DNA from 2 places in the Lentzea sp. NPDC051213 genome. Region 1 is predicted to be linked to the other one. Evidence: riboswitches for the same ligand, from Rfam matches in the RefSeq annotation. Region 1 holds a riboswitch; the other holds the start of a gene.
What was found. A riboswitch is a leader RNA that binds a small molecule or an ion and turns the genes downstream of it on or off. The one in region 1 is predicted to bind cobalamin.

Region 1 (4,452 bases):
TCGCCGGTCAGGAGACGACGACTCAGTTGTTGTCCACGGCGTTGCGGCGTGCGTTGCAGGACCGTTCGTTGTGGTCTTCTCTGCCTGCGCCTGGCGTGGCGGAGTCGTTCGTGGAGGACGTGCTGCGGACGGAGACGCCCGTGGTGACCTGGCGGCGCCTCACGGCCCGTGAGGTCGTGCTGTCCGGCGTGCGGGTGCCTGCCGGTGCTGAGCTCGTGTTGTTGTTGAGCGGCAAGGAGAACGACCCTCGGCACCTGGCGTTCGGGTACGGGCGCCACTTCTGTCTCGGCGCCGGGCTGGCGCGGCTGGAAGCAGCGGTGGTGCTGCGGACCGTCGCCACGCACGAGCCGTCGTTGCGGTTGGACGGTGGAGTTCCCGAGTGGCTGAACCTCCTGTCGTTCCGCGCGCCTAAGTCGGTGGCCGTGAGTCGTTGACCTGAGGTTTGATGCCTGGGTGATGAACCGTCAGCTCTCCGGAGTCACCAAGAGGACGCTGCTAGAGACGCTCGGCCCGGTCCCGGACGTGGATCCGGACCGCTACGGCGACGGCGGCCCGGTAGGCGCGCTGGAGACGCGGGTAGCGCAGCTGCTGGGCACCGAGGCGGCGTTGTTCGTGCCGACGGGGACGATGGCGCAGCAGATCGCGCTCAAGTGCTGGGCCGACCGCACGCACAACCCGATCGTGGCGATGCACCCGCAGGCGCACCCGATCACCCACGAGGACGACGCGCTGACCGTGCTGTCCGGTCTTCGCCCGATCAAGGTCGGCAACGACGAGGTGGCCACCTGCCCCGAGCCGTTCGGCACGCTGCTGGTCGAGGTACCCGACCGCGAGGCCGGCTTCATCCTGCCGACCCGGGACGAGCTCACCTCGGTCGTCGACGCCGCCCGCGAACGGGACGCGGTCGTGCACCTCGACGGCGCGCGGTTGTGGGAGAGCACGTACGGGCTGGGCAAGCCGCTGGAGGAGATCGCCGGGCTGTTCGACTCGGTCTACGTGTCGTTCTACAAGTCTTTGGAAGGCATCTCGGGGGCGGCTTTGGCTGGCACCCAGGACTTCGTCGACCAGGCGCGGGTCTGGCGGCACCGGTACGGCGGCATGCTGTTCCAGCAGTGGCCCGCCGCGCTCTCCGCGCTGCACGGCCTGGACACCGTGCTGCCTCGGTTGGGTTCCTACGTGGCGCACGCCAAGGTCGTGGCGGAGGCGATGGGGCAGCCGGAGCCGCACACGCACCAGTTCTCGCTGCACCTGCCGGGTGACCCGGCTCGGCTGACTGAGCTGAGCGGGAAGTTCCTCGGGAAGTTCTGGCGGGATGGGCGGCTGGCCAAGACCGAGGTCACTGTTGCCGGTCCGGCGCTGGAGTGGACGGGCGAGGAGGTCCGGGAGGCTTGGCAGCACTTCACCGGCCTGCTGTGACCCGGCAGCTCTGGCTCTGGGGCCTGGTCGCGGTCGGCAGCCGCCTGCCCGTCGCGATGGCACCGATCTCGCTGGTGTTCCTAGGGCGAGCGGGCACCGGCGGCTTCTCGTTCGGCGCGATCGCGACCGCGGTGTACGTGATCGGCGAGATCGTGGGCGCCTCCGTGCTCGGCGCCCGGCTGGGCCGCTCCCGCCGCCAGCTGCCGGCGGGTCTGGTCGTCGGCGCACTCGCGTTCGCCGCGACGCCGTTCGCCGACGGGGTGGTGCTGCTCGCGCTGGTGTTCCTCGCCGGAGCCGCACCGGCGGCCGCGCCCGGCGGCACCCGCGCGATGCTGACCTCGCTCGTGCGGGAGGAGAAGGTCGCACGGGCGCTGAGCGCCGAGGCCGTGCTGTCGCAGATCGTGTGGGCGGCGGCACCCGCGCTGGCCGCGGCGCTGTCGTTCCTGATCCACCCCGGCGCCCCGATGCTGGTGGCGGCCGCGTTCCTGCTGGTGGCGGCAGTGACACTGGGGTGGCTGCCGGAACCCGAACGCGTCACCGCGCCGATCAGCCGGTCACTGCTCGCCGCGTGGCCGATCTTCCTCACCAGCTCGGCGTCGAACGCGCTGTTCGCGGCGACCGAGCTGATGCTGCCCGCGCTGCTCGAGGAACGGGGCATCGCCTACGGCTGGTCGGGGCCGATGCTCACCTGGTTCGCGCTCGCCTGCGCGGCCGGCGCGCTGATCTACGGCCTGCGCACCTGGCCTGGGTCGGTGCGGCTGCACAGCCTGGTGCTGCTCGTCGGCATGGCGCTGTGCATCGGCATCACGGTCTTCCTGCCAGGTCTGCCGGGCATCACCGTCGGTCTGCTGTTCGCGGGGTTGTTCCAGGCAGGGGCGATGGTGTCGCGGAGCCTCTCCCTGCGTGAACGCCTGCCGACGCACGCTCACGCGGCCGCGTACTCGGTCATGTACGCCTTCGCCGGGATCGGGTACGGCGGGTCCGCGTCGATCTCGGCGGTGGCGCTGGAGCTGTCCGGTGCGTCGACCGCGATCCTCATCGGGGTCGTGATCACGCTGGTGATCATCGGGGTCAGCGCGTCGGCGGAGCGCTCTGTCGTGAAGGCCACCTGACTGCGGGGTTGGTCCGTCCCCGGCGAAATGCGACGATGCCGGGGCTGTGAGGGGTGTACGAGGAAGCCGGTGCGAATCCGGCGCCGTCCCGCGACTGTGACCGGATCTGGAGAAACCGGGAGTCAGGAACTCGTCCCCCTCTTGATCACCGACCGCGGGCGTGGACACCCGAGGAAGGACTTCGCCGAGCATGTTCCCCTTTTCGGCTGTCGTCGGTCACGACGACCTCCGGCTGGCCCTCTTGCTGAACGCCGTGCATCCCGGCATCGGCGGCGTACTCGTGCGCGGCGAGAAGGGGACCGCGAAGTCGACGATCGTGCGTGCCCTGGCCGCGCTGCTGCCGGAACTCCAAGTCTCCGAAGGCTGTCGCTTCGGGTGCGCGCCCGGCACCACCGACTGCCCGGACGCGCCGCACGAACGGATCGAACGGCGGCCCGCGAGGCTGATCGAGCTGCCCGTCGGCGCCACCGAGGACCGGCTGGTGGGGTCGCTCGACCTGGAGAAGGCGCTGACCGAGGGCGTGCGGGCGTTCCAACCGGGACTGCTCGCCGCCGCGCACCGGGGCGTGCTCTACGTCGACGAGGTCAACCTGCTGCACGACCACCTGGTCGACCTGCTGCTCGACGCCGCCGCGATGGGGCGCGCACACGTCGAGCGCGAAGGCGTCTCGGTGTCGCACCCGTCGCAGTTCCTGCTGGTCGGCACGATGAACCCGGAGGAGGGCGAGCTGCGGCCGCAGCTGCTCGACCGGTTCGGGCTGACCGTGGCGGTCAAGGCCGCGCGGGACGTGCACATCCGCACCGAGGTGATCAGGCGCCGGCTCGCCTACGAGGCCGACCCCGTGACGTTCGCCGGGCAGTGGGCGGCGGAGGACGCCAAGCTCAAGCAGCAGATCACCACCGCGCGGGAGAACCTCAAGGCGGTGTCCCTTCCGGACAGTGAGCTGCGCCGGATCGCCGCTGTCTGCGCGGCTTTCGAGGTCGACGGCATGCGCGCGGACCTCGTGGTCGCCCGTGCCGCCACCGCGCACGCCGCGTGGCGGGGCAGCGAGCAGGTCGAGGAGTCGGACGTCGAGGTCGGGGTCCGGCTCGCGCTGCCGCACCGGCGGCGGCGTGACCCGTTCGACGAGCCGGGTATCGAGGAGCAGCAGCTCGAGGACGCGATGCGCCAGGCCGCCGAGCACGCCGAAGAGCCAGAGGGACCGGACGACGACGGTCCCGGTGGTGGCGAGCTGCCCGAACCGCAGGAAGGCCCGGCGGGCAACGGGAACGCGCCCAACGACCGGCCCGCGCCGGAACCCGCGCCCGCGTTCAAGGCGCGGCTGCTGGAGGTCCCCGGTGTCGGGGAAGGCGCGCCGGGCAAGCGTTCCAGGGCCCGCGCCCGCACCGGCCGGATCGTCCGTTCCTCCAAAGTGGACGGCAACGGGCTGCACCTCGTCGACACGCTGACGAACGCGGCACCGCACCAGAACGCACGTGGCCGCAGCGGTCCCGGGCTCGTCCTCACCGGCGCCGACCTCCGCAGGGCGGTCCGCGAGGGCAAGGAATCGAACCTCATCCTGTTCGTCGTCGACGCCTCCGGCTCGATGGCCGCGCGGCAGCGGATGTCGGCCGTCAGCGGCGCGGTCGTCTCGTTGCTGCGCGACGCCTACCAGCGGCGCGACAAGGTGGGCGTGGTGACGTTCCGCGGCCAGACCGCCGAGGTCGCCCTGCCCCCGACGACGTCCGTGGACGCGGCCGCGACGCGCCTCAAGAAGATGCGCACCGGTGGCAGGACGCCGCTCGCGGACGGGCTGCTCAAGGCGCACCGGGTGCTGGAGATCGAACGGCTGCGCGACCCGCAGAAGCGCCCGCTCGTGGTGCTGCTGACGGACGGCCGCGCCACCTCGAGCGGCCTCGGCGGCGACCCGATGAAGGACGCGATC
Region 2 (4,452 bases), on a different contig from region 1:
AGAAGTTGCGGCCGGTCGGCAGCACGTTCACCAGGCCGCGCAACGGCGAACCGGACGGGCCGGCCGGGATGTAGCCGCCGTCCAGCGCGTGCAGCACGTTCGTCATCTCGTCCGTGGTGCGGGCAAGCCGTGGAACCACTTCCAGCGCGGCGAACTCGAGGATCTTCTGCACGTCAACGGATTCGTGCAGGGTCTTGGCGACTTCGGCGTCCCAGCCGGCGTCTTCCATGGCCTGGACGAGACCGCGCGCCTCTTCCTCGATGGCGTCGGTGTCTTCGCGCGACGTGGTCGTGAGCCCCAGCGCTTCCCGCAGGCCGGGCAGCGCGGCGACCTGGCCGCCCCACATCTGCCGTGCCTGCAGCATCGCGAGCACGAGGTTGACGCGCACGCTGCCGGTCGGTGCCTCGCCCAGGATGTGCAGGCCGTCGCGGATCTGGACGTCCTTGACCTCGCACAGCCAGCCGTCGACGTGCAGGATGAACTCGTCGAACTCCGCCTCGTGCGGCCGGTCCTCGAGACCGAGGTCGTGGTCGAGCTTCGCGGCCTGGATCAACGTCCAGATCTGCGCGCGGGCCGCCGGCAGCTTGGCCGGGTCCATCGCGGAGATGTTGCCGTACTCGTCGAGCAGTTGCTCCAGCCGCGCGATGTCGCCGTAGCTGTCCGCGCGGGCCATCGGCGGCACCAGGTGGTCGACCAGCGTGGCGTGCGCGCGGCGCTTGGCCTGCGTGCCCTCACCGGGGTCGTTGACGAGGAACGGGTAGACCAGCGGCAGATCGCCGAGCGCGGCGTCCGTGCCGCAGGATGCCGACATGCCAACGGTCTTGCCGGGCAACCACTCCAGGTTGCCGTGCTTGCCGACGTGCACGACCGCGTCCGCGCCGAACTGGGCCTCGATCCACCGGTACGCCGCGAGGTAGTGGTGCGACGGCGGCAGGTCGGGGTCGTGGTAGATCGCGATCGGGTTCTCGCCGAACCCGCGCGGCGGCTGCACGATGACGACGACGTTGCCCGACTGCAGCGCCGCCAGCACGATCTCGCCGTCCTTGGACTTCGAGTGGTCGACGAACAACGAGCCGGGCGCGTCACCCCAGTGTTCCTGCATCGACTCGCGGAAGTCGTCGGGCAGCGTCTCGTAGAACTCCCGGTAGTCCGCCGCCGCGATGCGCACGGGGTTGCTCTCGAACTGCTCCTGCGTCAGCCAGTCCGCGTCCTGGCCACCGGCCGCGATCAGCGCGTGGATCAACGCGTCGCCGTTCAACTCCTCGACGCCCGGCAGCTCGGTGCCGATGTCGTAGCCGTGCTCCTGCATGGCTTTCAGCAGCCGCACGGTCGACGCGGGCGTGTCGAGCCCGACCGCGTTGCCGATGCGGGAGTGCTTCGTCGGGTACGCCGACAGCATCACCGCGATCTTGCGCTCGCCGACCGGGATGTGCCGCAACCTTGCGTGCCGGACCGCGATGCCGGCGACGCGCAGCGCCCGTTCGGGATCGGCGACGTACACGGTGAGCCCGTCCTCGTCGATCTCCTTGAACGAGAACGGAACCGTGATGATCCGGCCGTCGAACTCGGGGATCGCGACCTGGGTCGCGGTGTCCAAAGGAGACAGTCCGTCGTCGTTCTCGTCCCACGACGCGCGGCTCGACGTCAGGCACAACCCCTGCAGGATCGGCACATCGAGCGCGGCCAGCGCACCGACGTCCCACGCGTCGTCGTCACCACCGGCAGACGCCTTCGCCGGATTCGTGCCACCGGCCGCGAGCACCGTCACGACCAGCGCGTCGGCCTGGCGCAGGGTGTCCAGCAGCTCGGGCTCGGCCGTGCGCAGCGACGAGCAGAAAACCGGCAGAGCCTTGCCGCCCTTGGCCTCGATCGCGTCGCACAGCGCGTGCACGAACGCCGTGTTCCCCGCAACGTGGTGCGCGCGGTAGTAGAGCACCGCGACCGTCGGGCCCTGCTGCGTGCTTTCCCGTTCCAGCACACCCCACGTGGGGGTGGCCGCGGGCGGCGCGAACCCGTGCCCGGTCAGCAGGATCGTGTCCTCGAGGAACTTGTGCAGCTCGGTGAGGTTCGCCGGCCCACCGTGCGCGAGGTAGAGGTGCGCCTCCGCGCAGACACCGCCAGGCACCGTGGACAGCTCCATCAACGCGGCGTCCGGCTGCTGCTCACCACCGAGCACGACCACCGGCAGCCCGCTGGCGAGCAACCAGTCCAGCCCTTCCTCCCACATCCGGCGTCCGCCGAGAATGCGCACCACCACGAGGCTGACCCCGTCGACCAGGGCCGGCAGATCGTCGGTGGTGAGTCGCGCGGGGTTGCCGAGCCGGTACTCGGCGCCACAGGCGCGCGCAGACAGCAGATCGGTGTCAGAGGTCGACAGCAGCAGGATCACGCAGGCTCCATCCCTCGTGGGGTCCTCGCCCCAGGTTGCGGGCAACGGGCGAAGCGGAGTTCCTGACTCCCAGCGGATTTGTTCGCTGGTCACAGTGGCGGGACCGCGCCGGATTCACACCGGCTTCCTCCTGCGCTTCGTCGTTCGGGCTCACCCTAACCGGCGGGTTACAGTCCGACCTATGCGTACTCACCCGGATGCCTGCCCAGGCGCCGTCGAGCTGCACCCCGCGGCCGACGGCGGCCTCGCGCGCATCCGGGTGCCGGGCGGCACGCTGTCGGCCGCGCAGTGGGACGTCGTGCGGGTGGCGGCGCTGGAGCTGGGATCCGGGTCGGTGGAGCTGACCTCGCGGGCGAACCTCCAGATCAGGGGCCTCGCGGACGGCGTGGAGCTGGGTGCGCGGCTGCGCGCCGCCGGGCTGCTGCCTTCCGATTCGCACGAGCGCATCCGCAACATCATCGCGGCGCCGTTGGAGGACAACCAGGCGCTGGTCGACGCGCTGGATCTGGCGTTGTGCGCGGATCCGGCGCTGGCGTCGCTGCCAGGGCGTTTCCTGGTCACGGTCGGGGCTGCGGTGAGTGGGCTGGGCGGTGACTTCGGCCTGGTCAGCGCTCCCGTGGGCGGGCTCGGCCCGGTCGACGACACGCTGAGCAGCCACAACGCCGCCCCAACCGAAACCGTCCTCCTCCTCGCAGGCCAGGACACCGGCATCCGAGTCACCGACCCGGTCGACGCCGTCATCGTGGCCGCCCGCCTCTTCCAGCAGCTCCGCGGCACCGCCTGGCGCCTGTCCGAAGTGGACGACGCTGTGCGGAAGATCACCGAACACTTCGGCGCCTCGAACGCCCCCAGAATCACTCCCGCTGTAACCCCGGTCACTCCCTCACCGGTGACCCCAGGCGTACCGCTGGGCCGCCTCGACGCCCACCGACTCCCCGGCATCCCGGTCCGCCTGACACCGTGGCGCAGCCTCGTCGTGCCGCCGGGCACCGACACCACCGGCCTGATCACCGACCCGGCCTCCCCGTGGCACGGCGTCAGCGCCTGCACCGGCCGCCCCGGCTGCGCGAACTCGCTCTCCGACGTACGGGCAGACGCGCGCGCATGGGTCGATGCACCACACCACACACACGCACCCGGCCGGGTACCCCCAATTTCGATCCTAGCCACCAGGCCCGACACCCCCGGCCTGACCACCAGCCCCGACACCCCCGGCCTGACCACCAGCCCCGACGCCCCCGGCCTGACCACCAGGCCCGACGCCCCAGGCCTAGCCAGGCCCGACACCCCCGGCCAGGTGCACTGGTCAGGATGTGCACGCCGCTGCGGCCGCCCCGCCGGCGATGTGATCGAGTTCGTCGCGACCGGCGACGGCTACCGCCGCATTACCGGCTCAGCCGGTGACGAGGAGATCGGGTGACGCAGTACATCAAGGACGGCGCGGAGATCTACCGCCGGTCCTTCGCCACCATTCGCGCGGAATCGGACCTCACCAGGTTCCCCGAGGACGTCGCCAGGGTCGTCGTGCGGATGATCCACTCGTGTGGGATGACCGACCTCCCGCAGGACATCGCCTACTCCCCCGACGTCGTGCGGAACGCCCGGCAAGCACTCCGAGACGGCGCCCCGATCCTGTGCGACGCCAACATGGTCGCGTCCGGCGTCACCCGCCGCCGGCTGCCGAAGGACAACGAGGTCCTCTGCTACCTGCAGGACCCGCGCACACCTGAACTGGCACAACGCATCGGCAACACCCGCAGCGCCGCCGCCCTTGAACTCCTCACGGACCGCTTCGGCGGCGCGGTGATCGCGATCGGCAACGCCCCGACCGCCCTGTTCCACCTGATCGACCTCATCAACGCCGGTGCCCCGCGACCAGCGGCGGTGCTCGGCATCCCGGTCGGTTTCATCGGCGCGCAAGAGTCGAAAGAAGCTTTGGCCGCAACGGATCTGGAGCACCTGGTGGTGCGCGGACGCCGGGGCGGCAGCGCCATGACGGCGGCAGCCATCAACGCGATCGCGAGCGAGGAAGAATGACGGGCAAGCTCTACGGCGTCGGCCTG

Region 2: it holds a riboswitch for cobalamin, as region 1 does, so the genes downstream of both, cobN (cobaltochelatase subunit CobN) here and ACIA8G_RS38430 (putative cobaltochelatase) in region 1, are expected to answer to the same signal.

Annotation. Positions count from the first base shown of each region.
Region 1 is NZ_JBITEX010000011.1:24,949-29,400, forward strand. It holds gene ACIA8G_RS38415 (hypothetical protein) at 1-434, shown strand, start outside; gene ACIA8G_RS38420 (threonine aldolase family protein) at 457-1,416, shown strand; gene ACIA8G_RS38425 (MFS transporter) at 1,389-2,528, shown strand; cobalamin riboswitch at 2,545-2,681, shown strand; gene ACIA8G_RS38430 (putative cobaltochelatase) at 2,719-4,452, shown strand, end outside.
Region 2 is NZ_JBITEX010000007.1:325,366-329,817, reverse strand. It holds gene cobN (cobaltochelatase subunit CobN) at 1-2,389, opposite strand, end outside; cobalamin riboswitch at 2,424-2,562, opposite strand; gene ACIA8G_RS30200 (hypothetical protein) at 2,571-3,809, shown strand; gene ACIA8G_RS30195 (precorrin-8X methylmutase) at 3,806-4,426, shown strand; gene ACIA8G_RS30190 (precorrin-2 C(20)-methyltransferase) at 4,423-4,452, shown strand, end outside.